Regions from separate parts of the Cellulosimicrobium sp. RS genome, predicted to be linked through region 1. Evidence: predicted binding sites of a transcription regulator. Region 1 holds the regulator's gene; the other holds the start of a gene.
The links. The regulator HspR, encoded in region 1, represses chaperone genes until heat shock. The targets are predictions, from matches to a motif close to AAGTTGAGTCNNNNNGACTCAACTT.
Positions count from the first base shown of each region.

Region 2: a site for HspR is predicted at 3,645-3,669, ahead of clpB (ATP-dependent chaperone ClpB). Genes of this name have one in related genera too.

Region 1 covers NZ_JBJXVU010000010.1:160,429-168,790, forward strand. Annotated here, with positions in the region: gene ACI769_RS15930 (hypothetical protein) at 1-633, shown strand, start outside; gene ACI769_RS15935 (DUF1540 domain-containing protein) at 741-1,049, opposite strand; gene ACI769_RS15940 (heat shock protein transcriptional repressor HspR) at 1,208-1,609, opposite strand; gene ACI769_RS15945 (DnaJ C-terminal domain-containing protein) at 1,753-2,748, opposite strand; gene grpE (nucleotide exchange factor GrpE) at 2,902-3,564, opposite strand; gene dnaK (molecular chaperone DnaK) at 3,561-5,444, opposite strand; gene ACI769_RS15960 (alanine--tRNA ligase-related protein) at 5,602-6,996, opposite strand; gene ACI769_RS15965 (cold-shock protein) at 7,151-8,083, opposite strand; gene ACI769_RS15970 (hypothetical protein) at 8,171-8,362, opposite strand, start outside.
Region 2 covers NZ_JBJXVU010000002.1:446,165-454,526, reverse strand. Annotated here, with positions in the region: gene ACI769_RS05210 (diacylglycerol/lipid kinase family protein) at 1-838, opposite strand, end outside; gene clpB (ATP-dependent chaperone ClpB) at 971-3,592, opposite strand; gene ACI769_RS05200 (LppM family (lipo)protein) at 3,887-5,269, shown strand; gene ACI769_RS05195 (enoyl-CoA hydratase/isomerase family protein) at 5,343-6,674, opposite strand; gene ACI769_RS05190 (alpha/beta hydrolase) at 6,781-7,758, shown strand; gene ACI769_RS05185 (AlkA N-terminal domain-containing protein) at 7,825-8,362, shown strand, end outside.

The DNA of each region.
Region 1 (8,362 bases):
TTGTGCGAGGAGCGGGACACGACGCCCGCCGCCGAGCGGCTCGGCCGCGTCCGCGCGGAGGCCGGGGTCGGGATCGGCGAGGCCATCGACGACGTCGTCTGCCTGTACCGCGCCCACGACCGCGAGCCGGTCGTCGACCTGGTCCGCGGCGTGGCGGTCGGCTGGTCCGAGGGGTACGAGGCCAGCCCCGTGACACCCGAGGTCCTGGACCCGGAGTCCGGCCTCGCGACGACGCAGTACCTGGTGCACCGGCTCCGCGAGACGTACGGCGCGGCCGAGCGCGCGGGCCTGGACGCGACCCAGACCCACGGGCTGCTCGTCGTCGACGTCGCGCTCGACGACCTGACGGGATGGCAGCGGTTCGCGCGCTCGGCGGCGATGGGCCGCGCGCTCACCCACACGTTCGGCGAGGGCCACCCCATGGCCTCGATCGGCAACGGGCTCTTCGTCGTGCTCGGCGAGCGGGACGCGGACGACGCGATGGTGCGCACCGTGCTCCGCCACAACATCGAGCGCACCGGTCTCGCGCTGGGCGTCACGGCCATCCTGCGCCGGCCGCCGCGCGTCTGGCTCGAACCGCTCCCCCGCACCCACACGGCGGCCGTCCAGCTCCTCGACACGCTCCAGCGCTGACACGACGACGCCCCGTCCCACGCGGGCGAGCACGTGGTCCGGGGCGTCCGGGGGCGTCTGCGGCCGGCGGGTGACCGACCGCCCGCGAGCAAGGCGGCGACCGCGCGTCAGCGCGGCGTGAAGGTGAGGCAGTCGGCCCGGTCCTCGCCGGACGCGCCCGCCCCGACGCGGATCGACGGCGCGGAGCACTCGAGCGAGGCGTTGTGGACGCACTCCGTGCGCTGGCAGGCCCCGACGTGCGCGAGCACCTTCTCCAGCCCGCCCTTCGTGCCCAGCGGGATGAAGGTCGCGCACTCGGCGTCGCCCGTGTGACCGGCGATGGTCACGGCGCCCGCGTGGCACCCGTGGTCGTGGTTGTAGCCGCAGCCGTCGATGGAACACTCGACGACCTGGGGCATCTCCGTGAGGCTGCTCATCGCGATCTCCTGTCTCCGAGGACCCGCCGTGGGTCGGTCTCCGCGTTCCACGGTATTCCCGGAATTCCTCGGTGTATAGCAAGGAAGGCCTTGCTAAGAAATGCAGGAATGCGCTGCAATTAGCGCACGGCATTCTTGCGGAAATGCCTCGTCGCAGGTCAGTTGTCGGTGCCGTCGGCCCGGGGCCGCCAGATGACGAGCGCGCGCGCCTCGCCGTGCTCGACGAGCGTCTCGCGCAGGGCCTCCTCGACCCCGCGCCGCACGCTGCGCCCGCGCGGCACGACGACGACGTCGCCGCTCGCCGCGGCGGCGAACACGCGGCCGCCCGGCTCGACGCGCGCCGAGAGCGCCTCGATGCGCCGCTCGAGCCGCTCGACCTGGGACTCGAGGGCGAGGATCCGCTGGATGCCCGCGAGGTTGATGCCCTCGTCGTGGCTGAGGCGCTGCACCTCGAGCAGCTTCGCGACGTCGCGCAGCGAGTACCGCCGCCCCCGGCCCGCGGTGCGGCGCGGCACCACGAGGCCGAGGCGGTCGTACTGGCGCAGGGTCTGCGGGTGCATGCCCGCGAGCGCGGCGGCCTGCGAGATGACGAGGACGGGCGCGTCCTGGTCGACGTCGCTCGCGGGAGCGCGTCCGACGCCGCTCGAGTCCCCACCGATCGAGAGATGATGAGTTTCCTGCTGGGGCATCATGGTCGCCCCCCTCACTCCGCGGCCTGGCGGACCAGGTCGGCGCGCACGTCCTGGCCGGCGGTCTCGGCGGCGAACGTCTCGACGGCCTCGCGCGCGGCCTTCGAGAGCTTCTGCGGCACGGCGACCTGGACCGTGACGAGCAGGTCGCCGGTCGACTTGGCGGTCTTCACGCCGCGGCCGCGGACGCGCAGCGTGCGCCCGGAGGGCGTGCCGGCCGGCACCTTGACCTTGACGGTCGAGCCGTCGAGCGTCGGGACGGCGATGGTGGCGCCGAGCGCGGCCTCGGGGAACGTCACCGGGACCGTGATCCGCAGGTTGTCGCCGTCGAGCGAGAACACCGGGTGCGGGGTGACGTGCACGGTGACGACGAGGTCGCCGTCGGGCCCGCCCGCCGTGCCGGGGCGGCCCTTGCCGCGCAGCCGGATCTTCTGGCCGTCGCGGACGCCCGGCGGGATGCGCGTGGTGACCGTGCGGCCGTCGACGGTGAACGTCACGGTCGACCCCTCGACCGCCTGCCGGAACGGCAGGGTCGTGGCGGCCGCGAGGTCGGCGCCCGCACGGGGGCGGGGGCCGCCGAACTGCTGGCCCGCCGCGCCGCCGCCGAACATCGAGCCGAGGATGTCCTCGAACCCGCCCGCGCCCTGGCCGCCGGTCGAGTAGCGCACCCGGGTGCCGCCCGGGCCCCCGCCGCCGCCGAACATGCCGCCGAAGACGTCCTCGAAGCCCGCTCCCCCGGCACCGCCGGGGCCCGCGGAGAAGCGCGCGCCGCCGCCCGCCATCGCCCGGATCGCGTCGTACTGCTCGCGCTCCTTGGGGTCCGACAGCACCGCGTACGCCTCGCCGATCTCCTTGAACTTGGCCTCGGCGCTCGCGTCACCCTGGTTCTGGTCAGGGTGGTACTTGCGGGCGAGCTTGCGGTAGGCCTTCTTGATCGCGGCGTCGTCGGCGTCCTTGGGGACGCCGAGCGCGGCGTAGAAGTCCTTCTCCATCCAGTCCTGTCCGGTCACGGCGCCTCCCTCCTGTCGGTGGTCGTGGTCCTGGTCCTTCGTTCCGTGGCTGCTGCCGGTGGGTCTGCTGCTGGTGATCCTCGCGTGCCCGACGGCGGAGCGCACCTCCGCGCGGGAGGTGCGCCCGCGCCGTCGGGCACGAGGAAGGGGTGGCTACTGCGGGCCGACGACCGAGACGCGCGCGGCGCGCACGACCCGCTCCCCGATCCGGTAGCCCGGCTCGATGACGAGGTTCACCGTGGTGGCGGTGGCCTCGGGGTCGGGCTGGTGCATGAGCGCCTCGTGGACGGTGGGGTCGAACTCGTCCCCGACCGCGCCGTAGCGCTCGATCCCGAACTTCTCGAGCGACGCGTCGAGCTTGTCGGCGATGGCCGCGAACGGCCCCGTCAGCTCGCCGTGCTGCCGCGCGCGGTCGATGTCGTCGAGGACCGGCAGGAGCGCGGTGAGCACGTCCTCGATCCCCTTCGTGCGCGCGGCCTCCTGGTCGCGCAGCGACCGGTTGCGGTAGTTCGTGAAGCTGGCCCGCTCGCGCTGGAGCGCGTCGAGGTGCTCCGCGGCCTCGGCCTTCGCCGCGAGGACCGCGGCGTCGACCCCGGCCTCGTCGGACGGCTCGAAGTCGAGGCCCGCGAGCGGGTCCGTCTCCGCGTCGTCGCCCGCGGAGCCGCCGGCCTCGCCCTCGGGGCGGGGCCGACCGCTCTCCGGGTCGACCTTACGCTTGTCCGTGAACTGGAAGGGCTTGTCGTCGGAGCCCTGCCCGGGCTCGCGCCCGGCCTGCTCCTCGGGGCCCTGCGGGTCGGTCGGTCCGTCGGCCGTCACTTGCGCTCGTCCTCCTCGTCCACGATCTCGGCGTCGACGACGTCCTCGTCCGGGGCGGACGTCGCGCCCGCCGCGGCGGTGGCGTCGTCCTGCGCGGCGCCGGGGTTGCCGGCGGCCTGCTCCTGCTCGGCCGAGGCGTAGAGCGCCTGGCCGATCTTCTGCGAGGACGCGACGAGCTTCTCGTGCGCGGTCTTCACGGCGTCGGCGTCCTCGCCCTCGAGCGCGGACTTGACCGACGCGATGTCGGCCTCGACCTCGGTGACGACGTCGGCGGGGAGCTTCTCCTTGTTCTCGGAGACGAGCTTCTCGGTCGAGTAGACGAACGCCTCGGCCTGGTTGCGGGTCTCCGCGTCCTCGCGACGCTTCTTGTCCTCGGCCGCGTGCTCCTCGGCCTCCTTGACCATGCGGTCGATGTCCTCCTTGGGCAGCGCCGAGCCGCCCGTGATGGTCATCTTCTGCTCCTTGCCGGTGCCGCGGTCCTTCGCGCCGACGTGGACGATGCCGTTCGCGTCGATGTCGAAGGTGACCTCGATCTGCGGCACGCCGCGCGGGGCCGGCGCGATGCCGGTCAGCTCGAACGTGCCGAGCGGCTTGTTGTCGCGCGCGAACTCGCGCTCGCCCTGGAACACCTGGATGAGCACCGACGGCTGGTTGTCCTCGGCCGTCGAGAAGATCTCGCTGCGCTTGGTCGGGATGGCCGTGTTGCGCTCGATGAGCTTGGTCATCACGCCGCCCTTGGTCTCGATGCCGAGGGACAGCGGGGTCACGTCGATGAGCAGGACGTCCTTGCGGTCACCGGAGATGACGCCGGCCTGCAGGGCCGCGCCGACGGCGACGACCTCGTCCGGGTTGACGCCCTTGTTCGGCTCCTTGCCGCCCGTGAGCTCCTTGACGACGTCGGTCACGGCCGGCATGCGGGTGGAGCCACCCACGAGCACGACGTGGTCGATGTCCGAGACGGAGACGCCCGCGTCGGAGATGACCTTGTGGAACGGGGCCTTCGTCCGGTCGAGGAGGTCCTGCGTCATCTGCTGGAACTGGGCGCGCGTGAGCTTCTCGTCCAGGTGGATGGGGCCGTTCTCGCTCATCGAGAGGTACTGCATCGAGATGGTGGTGCTCGTCGCGGACGAGAGCTCCTTCTTCGCCTGCTCGGCGGCCTCGCGCAGACGCTGGAGCGCGATCTTGTCCTTCGACAGGTCGACGCCCGAGCTGTTCTTCACCTGCTTGATGAGGTGCTCGACGATGCGGTTGTCCCAGTCGTCGCCACCGAGGCGGTTGTCGCCCGAGGTCGCGCGGACCTGGATCGTGGAGAAGTCGTCCTCGTCCTTGCCGACCTCGAGGAGCGAGACGTCGAACGTGCCGCCGCCCAGGTCGAAGACGAGGATGAGCTCGTCCTCCTTGCCCTTCTCCAGGCCGTAGGCGAGCGCGGCCGCGGTGGGCTCGTTGACGATGCGGGTCACGTTGAGGCCCGCGATCTGCCCGGCGTCCTTGGTCGCCTGGCGCTCGGCGTCGTTGAAGTACGCCGGGACGGTGACGACCGCGTCCGTGACGGGCTCGCCCAGGTACTCCTCGGCGTCGCGCTTGAGCTTGCCCAGGATGCGCGCGGAGATCTCCTGCGCGGTGTACTTCTTGTCGTCGATCTCCACCGACCAGTCGGTGCCCATGTGGCGCTTCACCGAGCTGATGGTGCGGTCGACGTTCGTGACCGCCTGGCGCTTGGCGACCTCGCCGACGAGGACCTCGCCGGTCTTGGAGAAGGCGACCACCGACGGCGTCGTGCGCGACCCCTCGGCGTTCGCGATGACCGTGGGCTCTCCGCCCTCGAGGACGGCGACCACCGAGTTGGTGGTGCCGAGGTCGATCCCGACTGCTCGTGCCATGTGTGTGCCTCCGTCGTTCTGGGTGCCCGACGGCGCTGCTGCGCCTCGGCACACCGGGTTGAGTCTGCTTCACTCAAGGTAGATCCGTGGTCGGTGCTCGCGCAACCTCACCCGGCTCAACTTGAGTCCATCAGGCTCAACCTTCACGCGACCCGCACTATTCCCCGCTCGCGGCCACCCGGGACCGCGCCTGCTGGCGTGCACGCTGCTCCGCGTAGCCCTCCTGCCAGTCCGCGGCGAGAGGCATGTCGCGGCGGCGGACCTCGTCGACCGCCAGCTCGACGGGGAAGCCCCAGGTGTCGGCGAGCACGAACAGGTGGTCGCCCGTGACGGTCGTGCCATGGAGCCTCTCGAGCTCTCGGAGGCCCCGGTGCACCGTGCGCCGGAAGCGCGACTCCTCGTCCCGGAGCACGGCACTCAGGTCCTCGCGCTGCTCGGCCAGGTTCGGGTAGGCGTCGCGGTACGACTCGGCCACGACGGCGACGAGGTCGTCGACGAACCGGTCCTCCAGCCCGAGCCGGAGCGCGTGCACCACGGCCCGGCGCACGAGCCGCCGCAGCACGTACCCGTGCGCCTTGTTGCTCGGCCGCACGCCGTCGGCGGCGAGGAACGTCGCGGCGCGCACGTGGTCCGCGATCACGCGGAACGGGCGCGGGTCGTCCTCGTACGTGCGACCGCTCAGGTCCTCGAGCCGGTCGACCAGGGGCCGCAGCAGGCTCACGTCGAACACGTCGGGCGTCGCCGTCGCGGCGGCGGCGATGCGCTCCAGCCCGCCCCCGAAGTCGATGCTCGGCTCGTCGAGGAGGACGAAGCCCTCGCTCGTGCGGCGGTAGCGCATGAACACCTGGTTGCCGATCTCGACGAACCGTCCTCCCTCGCTCGCCGGGTGCGGCTCGCCGGTCGACGGGTCGTGGAGCTCCGGTCCGAGGTCGTAGAAGACCTCCGAGTCCGGTCCGCAGGGGTCGCCGACGGGCGTGCCCTCCAGACCACCTCCCCGGCTCCACCAGTTCTCCTCGGCGTCGTAGAGGAAGACCCGGCCGCCGCGCATGCCGTCGCGGTCCCCGTCCGCACACGACCCGACGTCCACGACCGACGCCTCGATGCCGTGCTCGGCGAACACCGTGACCCAGGCCTGGGCCGCCACCTCGTCCCGGGGGATCCCGTGCTCGACCGACCCGCGGAAGCACGTGACGTAGAGGCGCGAGAGGTCGACGCCGACGAGCGCGAGGAAGTCGGCGAACCACCGGACCTGCCGCTCGACGTCGCCCGACCCCAGGCTCCAGTTGCCCAGCATCTCGAAGAAGGTCGTGTGCCGTGGGTCGCCGACCTCGTCGATGTCCTGCGACCGCAGGCACGGCTGCGAGTCGACCAGGAGCCGCCCGGCGGCGTGCGGGCGCACGCCCAGCAGGTAGGGCATCAGCGGCTGCATGCCCGCGCCCGTGAACAGGGTCGTCGGGTCCTCGCGCAGGACCAGGGGCGCTCGCTCGATCACGGCGTGCCCCCGGGCGGCGAAGAAGTCGAGGTAGGCCGAGCGGATCTCCTGGGCGTCCATCCGACGACCCTAGGGACCGGCACCACCGACTTCCAGGGCAATCCCCACGGCCCCCGGCGAGGACGACCGCGCCCCGCCGCGGTGAGACGCAGCGGGGCGGGTGCGGGGCAGGTGCGGGGCAGGGCGGCTCGACGGGAGCCGCGCCGCCCCTCGCTCAGATGAGCTCGACGCCGTCGGCCTGCGGCCCGCGGTCGCTCTGCCGGATCTTGAACCGGACCCGGTCGCCCTCCTCGAGCTCCTCCCCGCCGCGCACGACGGACACGTGGACGAACAGGTCCTCGCCCCCGGCGTCGGGCGTGATGAAGCCGAAGCCGCGGTCCGCGTCGTACCGCGCGACCGTGCCCTCGCCGCCGCGCACGCGCCCGCCGGGCGCCGGACGACCACGGTCCGAGCCCGGACGGCCGCGGTCCGGACCCGGGCGCCCGGAGCCGCCCACGAGCTGCACGTTCCGGGCGTTCGGCCCCTTGTCGCCCTCGACGACGTCGTAGGTCACGCGCGCACCCTCGGCGAGCTCGGTGAGCCCGCGGCCCAGGGCGCTGACGTGCACGAACACGTCGTCGCCGCCGCCGTCGGGAGCGACGAAGCCGAAGCCCTTGACGTCGTCGTACCAGGACACGGTGCCGTCGGCGCCGTCCGCCGCGGGCTGCGCGGCCTGCGCGCCGAGCGGCAGCAGGTGGTCCGCCTGCGGGCCCTTCTCGCCCTCGACGACGAGGAACGCCACGCGCTGCCCCTCCGTGACGACGCCGCCCCCGACGATGGCCGAGCTGTGCAGGAAGATCTCGTCGCTGCGCCCGTCGGGCGTGACGAAGCCGTAGCCCTTGGCCGGCTCGTACCAGACGACGGTGCCGAGCACGCCCAGGGGCGCGTCGGCGGCGCGGTCGCCCGTCACGCGGACGCGCCGTGCCTGCGGGCCCCGGTCGCCGGTGCCCATCTCGAACTCGACGACCTGCCCCTCGCGGAGCTGCTTCGGGCCGTCGTCACCGACGATCTCGGACGCGTGCACGAACAGGTCCTCGGCCTCGTTCCCGAGGTCGATGAAGCCGAACCCTCGGTCGGCGTCGAACCATCGGACTGTTCCCTGGGGCACCTAGGACTCCTTGCATCGACAGACAGTGCTGCTCCTAGTGTCCCCGACGCCGCCGCGCCCCGGCGCCGCGGGACCGCTCGGCTGGCCTCAGCGGCCGGTGCCCGACGCGCCGGCGCCCGGCTCCGCGCCCGGGTCGTCGACGTCGTCGCCGCTCCAGCTCCGCTCGTCGCCCGGGTCGACGTCGGTGGGGACCTCGGGGTCCTTCGGCAGCGAGTCGTTGGCGAGCGCGGGGAACGCGCCCGCGGTGCCGATGTCCGGCTCGCCGCGGGCCGGTTCCTG
Region 2 (8,362 bases), on a different contig from region 1:
GGTCGGACACGACGGACACCTCGCGCCCTCGCACGACCTCGCGGCTCGGCACCCGGCTCTTGCCGCGCACCACGCCCCACAGGAGCTGGACCCAGTGCTGGAGGTTCCGGGGCGCGATGATCGCGACCTCGAGCTGGCCGTTGTCGGGTTCCGCGTCCGGGAGGAGGTTCGTCCCGGCCTGGAGCCGCCCGACGTTCCCGACCACGACGGTGCGCGCCCGACGGCGGCGCGTCCGCCCGTCGACGGTGACCTCGACGTGCATCTCGTCGTCGGCCAGGTGCTTGAGCGCGGAGAAGACGTACGCGATCGAGCCCGCGCGGGCCTTGAGCGCCGTCGGCGCGTCCTGCATCATCGCGGCGTCGAGGCCCATGCCCGCCATGATCGCGAACGTCTGCCCGTCGGCCACCCCGACGTCGATCGTGCGCCGACCGCCGCGCAGCACGAGCCGGATGCCCTCCTCGGCGTCCGACGGGACCCCGAGGTTGGCGGCGAGCAGGTTCCCCGTGCCGCCCGGCAGGATCGCCAGCGCGGCGTCGGTGCCCGCGAGCCCCTCGACGACGGCGCGGACCGTGCCGTCGCCGCCGCTCACGAAGACCACCTCGGCGCCGTCCTCGACGGCCTGGCGCGCCTGCCCCGTCCCCGGGTCCTCGGCCGTGGTCTCGAGCCACGCGGGCTCGGGCCACCCGGCGTCCGTGAGGCGCGCGACGATGAGCTCGCGCAGCGCGTCGAGCCCCTCGACGCGGTTCGGGTTGACGATGACCGCGGAGCGGCGCGGGACGTCGTCGGGCCGCCGCTGCGCGGAGGTGGTCGCGGAAGAGGTCGTCTCGTCGGTCGGCACGGACCGAGTATGTCCCGGTCGCCGCGAGGACGCGCGGCCGAGGACCGCCGAGGACCGCCGAGGCGCGAAGACGCCGCGGCCCGTGCCGCGGCCCGCCCGCGGGGGCAGGGCGCGGCACGGGCCGCTGGTCGGTCAGGCCGTGAGGATCTCCGTGCCGAGGGCGAGGCCGTCGCCCTCGGGGTCGCGGTCGACCCGCACGACGTCGCCGTCGGCGACGTCGCCCGAGAGCAGCATCCGCGCGAGGCGGTCGCCGATCTCGCGCTGCACGAGGCGGCGCAGCGGGCGCGCCCCGTACGCCGGGTCGAACCCCTCGAGCGCGAGCCACTCGCGGGCGGCGGTCGTCACGTCGAGCGTGATGCGCCGGTCCGCGAGGCGCCGGCCGAGCGCGGCGACCTGGATGTCGACGATCCGGCCCAGCTCCTCGATCGTCAGCGGCTCGAACACGATGACGTCGTCGAGCCGGTTGAGGAACTCCGGCTTGAAGGACGCGCGCACCGTGCTCATCACGGCCTCGCGCTTCTCCGCGTCGTCGAGCATCGGGTCGACGAGGAACTGCGAGCCGAGGTTCGACGTCAGCACGAGGATGACGTTGCGGAAGTCGACCGTGCGACCCTGGCCGTCGGTGAGACGGCCGTCGTCGAGCACCTGCAGCAGGATGTCGAAGACCTCGGGGTGCGCCTTCTCGACCTCGTCGAGCAGCACGACCGAGTACGGCCGACGCCGGACGGCCTCGGTGAGCTGGCCGCCCTCCTCGTAGCCGACGTACCCCGGGGGCGCGCCGACGAGCCGGGCGACCGAGTGCTTCTCGGAGTACTCGGACATGTCGATGCGCACCATGGCGCGCTCGTCGTCGAAGAGGAAGTCGGCGAGCGACTTCGCGAGCTCCGTCTTGCCGACGCCCGTGGGGCCGAGGAAGAGGAACGAGCCCGTGGGGCGGTCCGGGTCGGCGACGCCCGCGCGCGAGCGGCGGACGGCGTCGGACACCGAGCGGACGGCGGCCTGCTGGCCGATGAGGCGCTCCCCGATGACCTCCTCCATGTGCAGGAGCTTCTCGCTCTCGCCCTGGAGCATGCGGCCGGCGGGGATGCCCGTCCACGCGGACACGACCTCCGCGATCTCGTCGGCGCCGACCTTGTCCGCGATCATCGGCGCGGCCTCGGGGCCGGACGCGGCGAACGCGTCGTCGGCCTGCTCGGCCGCCTCGGCCTCGTCGAGCTCGCGCTGCACCTGCGGGATCTCGCCGTACTGCAGCCGGCCCGCGGTCTCGAGGTCGCCCTCGCGGATCGCGCGCTCGACCTGGACGCGCAGCTCGTCGAGCTTGGCGCGCAGGTCGCCGACGCGGTTGTGGCCCGCCTTCTCGGCCTCCCACCGCGCGGTGAGTGCCGCGAGCTCCTCACGACGGTCCGCGAGGTCGGCGCGCAGCTTCTCGAGCCGTTCGAGCGACGCGGGGTCGGTCGACTCGGACAGCACGACCTCCTCCATCTCGAGGCGCGTGACGGCGCGCTGCAGCTCGTCGATCTCGATCGGCGAGGAGTCGAGCTCCATGCGCAGGCGCGACGCCGCCTCGTCGACGAGGTCGATCGCCTTGTCCGGGAGCTGGCGGCCCGTGATGTACCGGTCGGAGAGCGACGCCGCCGCGACGAGCGCCGAGTCGGCGATCGTCACCTTGTGGTGCGCCTCGTACCGCTCCTTGAGGCCGCGCAGGATCGCGACCGTGTCCTCGACGGACGGCTCCCCGACGAACACCTGCTGGAACCGGCGCTCGAGCGCGGGGTCCTTCTCGATGTACTCGCGGTACTCGTCGAGCGTGGTCGCGCCGACGAGGCGCAGCTCGCCGCGCGCGAGCATCGGCTTGAGCATGTTGCCCGCGTCCATGGCGCCCTCGCCGCCCGCGCCCGCCCCGACGACCGTGTGCAGCTCGTCGATGAACGTGACGACCTCGCCGTCCGAGGACTTGATCTCCTCCAGGACGGCCTTGAGGCGCTCCTCGAACTCGCCGCGGTACTTCGCGCCCGCGACCATGCTCGCGAGGTCGAGCGACACGAGGCGCTTGCCCTGGAGCGAGGTCGGGACGTCGCCCGCGACGATGCGCTGGGCGAGACCCTCGACGACGGCCGTCTTGCCGACGCCCGGCTCGCCGATGAGCACCGGGTTGTTCTTGGTGCGGCGGCTGAGCACCTGCACGACGCGCCGGATCTCGGAGTCGCGACCGATGACGGGGTCGAGCCTGCCCTCGGCGGCCCGCGCCGTGAGGTCGGTCCCGTACTGCTCGAGCGCCTTGTACGTGCCCTCGGGGTTGGGGCTCGTGACGCGCGCGCTCCCGCGGACGGCGGGCAGCGCGGAGCGCAGGGCCTCGGCGGTCGCGCCGGCCTGCTGGAGGATCGTCGCGGCCTGCGACGACCCGGCCGCGATACCGAGGAGCAGGTGCTCCGTCGAGACGTACTCGTCGCCGAGCGCCTGGGCCTCCTTCGCGGCGGCGTCGAGCGCCGCGGACGTGGCGCGCGACGGCGTCGGCTGCGCGACGGCCGAGCCGCTCGCGGTGGGCAGCGCGACGAGCGCGGCGCGAACCTTCTGCCCCACGGCCTGCTTGTCCGCGCCGACGGCGTCGAGGAGCCCGACGGCGACGCCGCCCTCCTGAGTGAGCAGCGCGGCCAGGAGGTGGGTCGGCTCGAGCTGGGGGTTGCCGGCGGCCGACGCGGTCTGGATCGCCTCGCCGATCGCCTGCTGCGACATCGTGGTGAACTTCGTTTCCATAGGTGCTCCGTGTGCTGCTCGAAAAGATCGTCTGACCAGTGGAACGACTCCTAAGTTGAGTGTATTCCGCTCAACTTCGATCGGCACCCCCGGACGCCCTCTCCCCGCCCGCCCGCGTCCCGGAGCGGATGAAGTCCGGCCGCATTCCGTCTCAAAACGGCATCGACCCTCGCCCCGGGCGACGATCCGCGACATGCTGGGCGGGTGAACTCCTCACCCTTGCGCAGACGACTCGGCCTCGGTGCCCTCCTCGCCACCCTCGCACTGTTCCTCACGGGGTGCATGAGGATGGACATGGCCATCACCCTCAACGAGGACGACACGTTCGACGGCAGCGTCGTCATGGCGTTCTCCGACGAGGTCGCCAAGTCGATGGGGTCGGACCCCCAGGAGCTCTGGGACCAGTTGGGCTCCGAGATGGAGTCCGAGATGCCGGAGGGCGCGACGCAGGAGCCGTACGCGCAGGACGGCTACACCGGCACCAAGATCACCTACGCCGACCAGCCGATCGCGCAGCTCGACACCGGCGCCGCCGACTCGATCTCCGTCACCCGCGAGGGCGACGACTACGTCGTGAGCGGCTCGATGGACATGACGGGCGAGGAGTTCAACCCGGACACGGGTGACGCGGCGACCGACGAGATGTCGCGGCAGATGATGGAGGGTCTCGACATCAAGATCGCCATCACGTTCCCCGGCGAGGTGGCGGAGTCCAACGGCGAGGTCGACGGCAACACCGTGACGTGGACGCCGGTGGTCGGCGAGGTCAACGAGATGACGGCGCGCGGCTCGGCCCTGCCCGGCGGCTCCGCGGGCTCCGGCGCCGGCTCCGACGAGGGCACGGACGAGGGGACCGACGACGGCGCGACCGCGCCCGACGCCGGGAGCTCCGACGAGTCCGGCTCGTCGGCGTGGATCTGGTTCCTGGTCGGCGGCCTCGTGCTGCTCGGCATCATCGGCCTCGTGCTGTGGCTCGTGCTCCGCTCCAAGCCCGGCACGCAGGACGGCCAGGGCACCGGCTTCCCGCAGGGCGGGTACCCCGGCCAGCCCGGCCAGCCCGGCCAGCAGGGCGTCTACGGCGCCCCGGGGCAGTACCCGGGTCAGCCCGGTCAGCAGGGCCAGTACCCCGGCCAGCAGCCGTACCCGGGCCAGCCCGGCCAGCAGGGCCAGTACCCCGGTCAGGGCCAGCAGGGCCAGTACCCGGGTCAGTACGGCCAGCCCGGCGCGCACCCCGGCCAGCAGGGCCAGTACCCCGGAGCCCCGGGCCAGCCGGGTCAGTACCCGGGTCAGCCCGGCCAGTACCCCGGCCAGCAGGGCCAGTACCCGGGTCAGCCCGGCCAGCCGCAGGGCTACGGGACGCCGTCCGGCCCGGGCCAGCAGGGTGGCCCGTACGGCGGCCAGCCGCCGGCACCGCCGCAGCAGGGCGGCTACCCGGGCGCCGCGCCGTTCGCGCCCCCCGGCGCGCCGCACCCGCAGTCGTCCCCGACGACGCCGCTGCCCGCCCAGCCGCCCGTCCCGCCGGGCGCGACCCAGCCGCTCCCGCCGCACCAGCCGCCAGCACCGACCCAGCCGCTCCCGCCGCAGCCGGGCCCCGCGGGCCAGGACGGCCCGGGCGCGCAGGCCGGTCCCGACGACGAGATCGACGACGCGACGCGCCTGCGCCCGCCGACCGACTGAGCGGTCCGCACCCCGCACGACATGACGGCCCGCCCCGGGAGACCGGGGCGGGCCGTCGTGCGTCCGGGACCGCTCAGGACTCGACGGTGACCTCGAGGACGTCACCGACGGCGTCGAACCGCACGGCAGGCCAGTAGCCGTCGAGGAAGTGCTCGCCGCACGTGTCGGCGAGGTGCACGACGACGCTCCCGTCCTCGTGCCGCTCCACGAGCTCGACGACGAGGTCGTCGTGCGCCGCGGCGAGCTCGTCGGGCGTCGGCTCCCCCTCGCTGAAGCGGCGCACCACGGCCTCGACCGCGCGGCGCGCGAGCCGCGGGCCGAGGGCGTCGTCCCACAGCGCCTCCGCGGGCACGTAGGCGAGCGCCTCGGCGCCGAGCGCGGGGTCGACCTCCGCGAGCGTCGCGGGGCGCCACGACGGGTCGCGGTCCTTGTCGACCACCTGCGCGCGGATCCCCTCGACGAGGTCGGGCTGCGTGTCGACGAACCAGCAGACGAGCCCGTACTCCTGGGCGAGCGCCGCGCGGAGGTCGGGTAGGCCGCGCGCGCTGCGGACGGCCGCGAGCGCGACGGTGACCGCCGTGGGCGACAGCCGTTCGAGCTCGTCCGCCTCGGCGCCCGCACGCTCGTCGCCGTCCGCGGCGGCCGCGCGCAGGCGGGCCACGATCTCCGGCACCGTGTCCGCCGCGTACGCGGCGTCGATCGCGGCGCGGCGCGCGACGAGCCCGGACACCGGCGCCGGGAGGGCGTGCCGCCGCACGACGTCGCGCACGGCCTCGACGTCGAGCGGGTCGACGCCCGCGCTCGCGAGCGCGGCGAGGTCCGCGCCGAGCACGGGCAGCCGCTCGCTCGGCACGTAGTGGTCGGCGAACCCGGCGTGGATCGCGTCGGCGGCGTCCATCGTCACCGCGCCGAGGGCGAGCATCTCCCCCAGCCGCCCGGGCGCGCGGGCGAGGAGCCACGACCCGCCGACGTCGGGCGTGAAGCCGATCCGCGTCTCGGGCATCGCGACGCGCGAGCGCTCGGTGACGACGCGGACCGGCGCGTGGGCCGCGAGGCCGACACCGCCGCCCATGGTGATGCCGTCCATGATCGTCACGACGGGCACGGGCAGCTCCGCGAGCGCCGCGTCGACCGCGTACTCGCGCCGGAAGTACCGGCGGCCGTCGGCCTGCCGCCCGGCGACGACCGACGCGTGGAGCTCGCGGATGTCGCCGCCCGCGCACAGGCCACGGTCGCCCGCGCCGTCGAGCAGCACGAGCCGCACGGTCGGGTCGACGCGCCACTCGTCCAGCACGTCGGCGATCTCGCCGAGCATCGAGTACCCGAGCGCGTTGAGCGCGCGGGGCCGGTCCAGGGTGAGGTGCCCGACGCCGTCGTCGACGCGGGCGAGGATCTCGCTCGTCATCCGCGTCACGCTACCGCCCGTCGGCGGCCGCGGGCACGCACGACGTGGGACCCTGGCACGGCAGAGGGGTCGGGCCGGCGGTGCCGGCGGCAGCGAGGAGGCGGCGGTGGACGAGGCGACGCGGACGGACGGGACCTGGCGGCCCGACGTGCTGGGCGGGGACTGGGTCGCGCGCGACCTCGACCTCCCGGACGGCGCGGTGGCGACCCTGGTGCGGCGCGACGCCGCGGCGCCCGCGGGCGACCGGCCCGCGGTGCTGTACGTGCACGGGTTCATCGACTACTTCTTCCAGACGCACGTCGCGGAGGCGGTCGAGGCGCGCGGGTACCGGTTCTACGCCGTCGACCTGCGCGGCTACGGGCGCTCGATCGGCCGCGGCTCGGGCGCGCCGTCGCGGCCCGACGACGACCCGAACTTCGTCACCGACCTCGCCGTCTACGCGCAGGACCTCGACGCGGCGGCGCGCGCGGTGCGCGCCGAGGGGCACGACCGGCTCGTGGTGCTCGGCCACTCGACCGGCGGTCTCCTCGCGAGCCTGTGGGCCGACGCGCGGCCCGGCCGGCTCGCGGCGCTCGTGCTCAACAGCCCGTGGTTCGACCTCAACAAGCCGTGGCTGTTCCGCGGCCCGGTGACGTGGGTGGTCGACGTCGTCGGGCGGGTCGCGCCGCGGCTCGTCGTGGGCGCGCTCGACCCGCACTGGGCGGAGGCGCTGCACGCGAGCACGGGCGGCGAGTGGGACTTCGACCTCGCGTGGAAGCCGATCGAGGGGTTCCCGGTGCGCGCCGGGTTCCTGCGGGCGGTGCGCCGGGGCCACGCCCGCGTCGCGCGCGGGCTGCACGTCGACTGCCCGGTGCTCGTGCTCGCGTCCGCGCGCAGCGGCCCGGCGTCGGGCTGGCACGACGCCCTGCTCACGACGGACAGCGTGCTCGACGTCGGGCACATCACGTCGCGCGCCGAGCGGCTGGGCGACGACGTCACGGTCGTCGGGGTCGAGGGCGGCGCGCACGACCTCGCGCTCTCCCCCGAGCCCGCCCGGTCGACGTACCTGCGCGAGGTCCTCGACTGGCTCGAGGCGCGGGTCTGACGCCGCCCCACCGTCGTGTCCGAATCCCGCTAGCCAGGGCGTGGTCCGGCGGGTGAGGATCGAGACATGACGACGACCCCCGCGACGCCCCCGGCGACCACGGACCCCGTGTTCGCCGAGCGCTACCGCGCCATCGCGTCGCGCGACCGCCGCTTCGACGGGCAGTTCATCACCGCCGTGAGCAGCACCGGCATCTACTGCCGGCCGTCGTGCCCGGCGCGCACCCCGAAGCCCGAGAACGTCACCTTCTACCTCACCTCGGCCGCCGCCCACGAGGCTGGGTACCGCGCGTGCAAGCGCTGCCTCCCGGAGGCGGTGCCGGGCACGCCGAGCTGGGACCTCGGGCACGACCTCTCGGCCCGGGCCATGCGGCTCGTCGCAGACGGCGTCGTGGACCGCGAGGGCGTCGACGGCCTCGCCGCCCGCCTCGGGTACTCGGCCCGGCACGTGCACCGCGTGCTCGTCGCGGAGCTCGGCGCCGGCCCGGTCGCGCTCGCCCGCGCGCTGCGCGCCCAGACGGCGCGGGCGCTGCTCACGGGGACGGACCTGCGGCTCGCCGACGTCGCGTTCGCCGCCGGTTTCGGGAGCGTGCGCCAGTTCAACG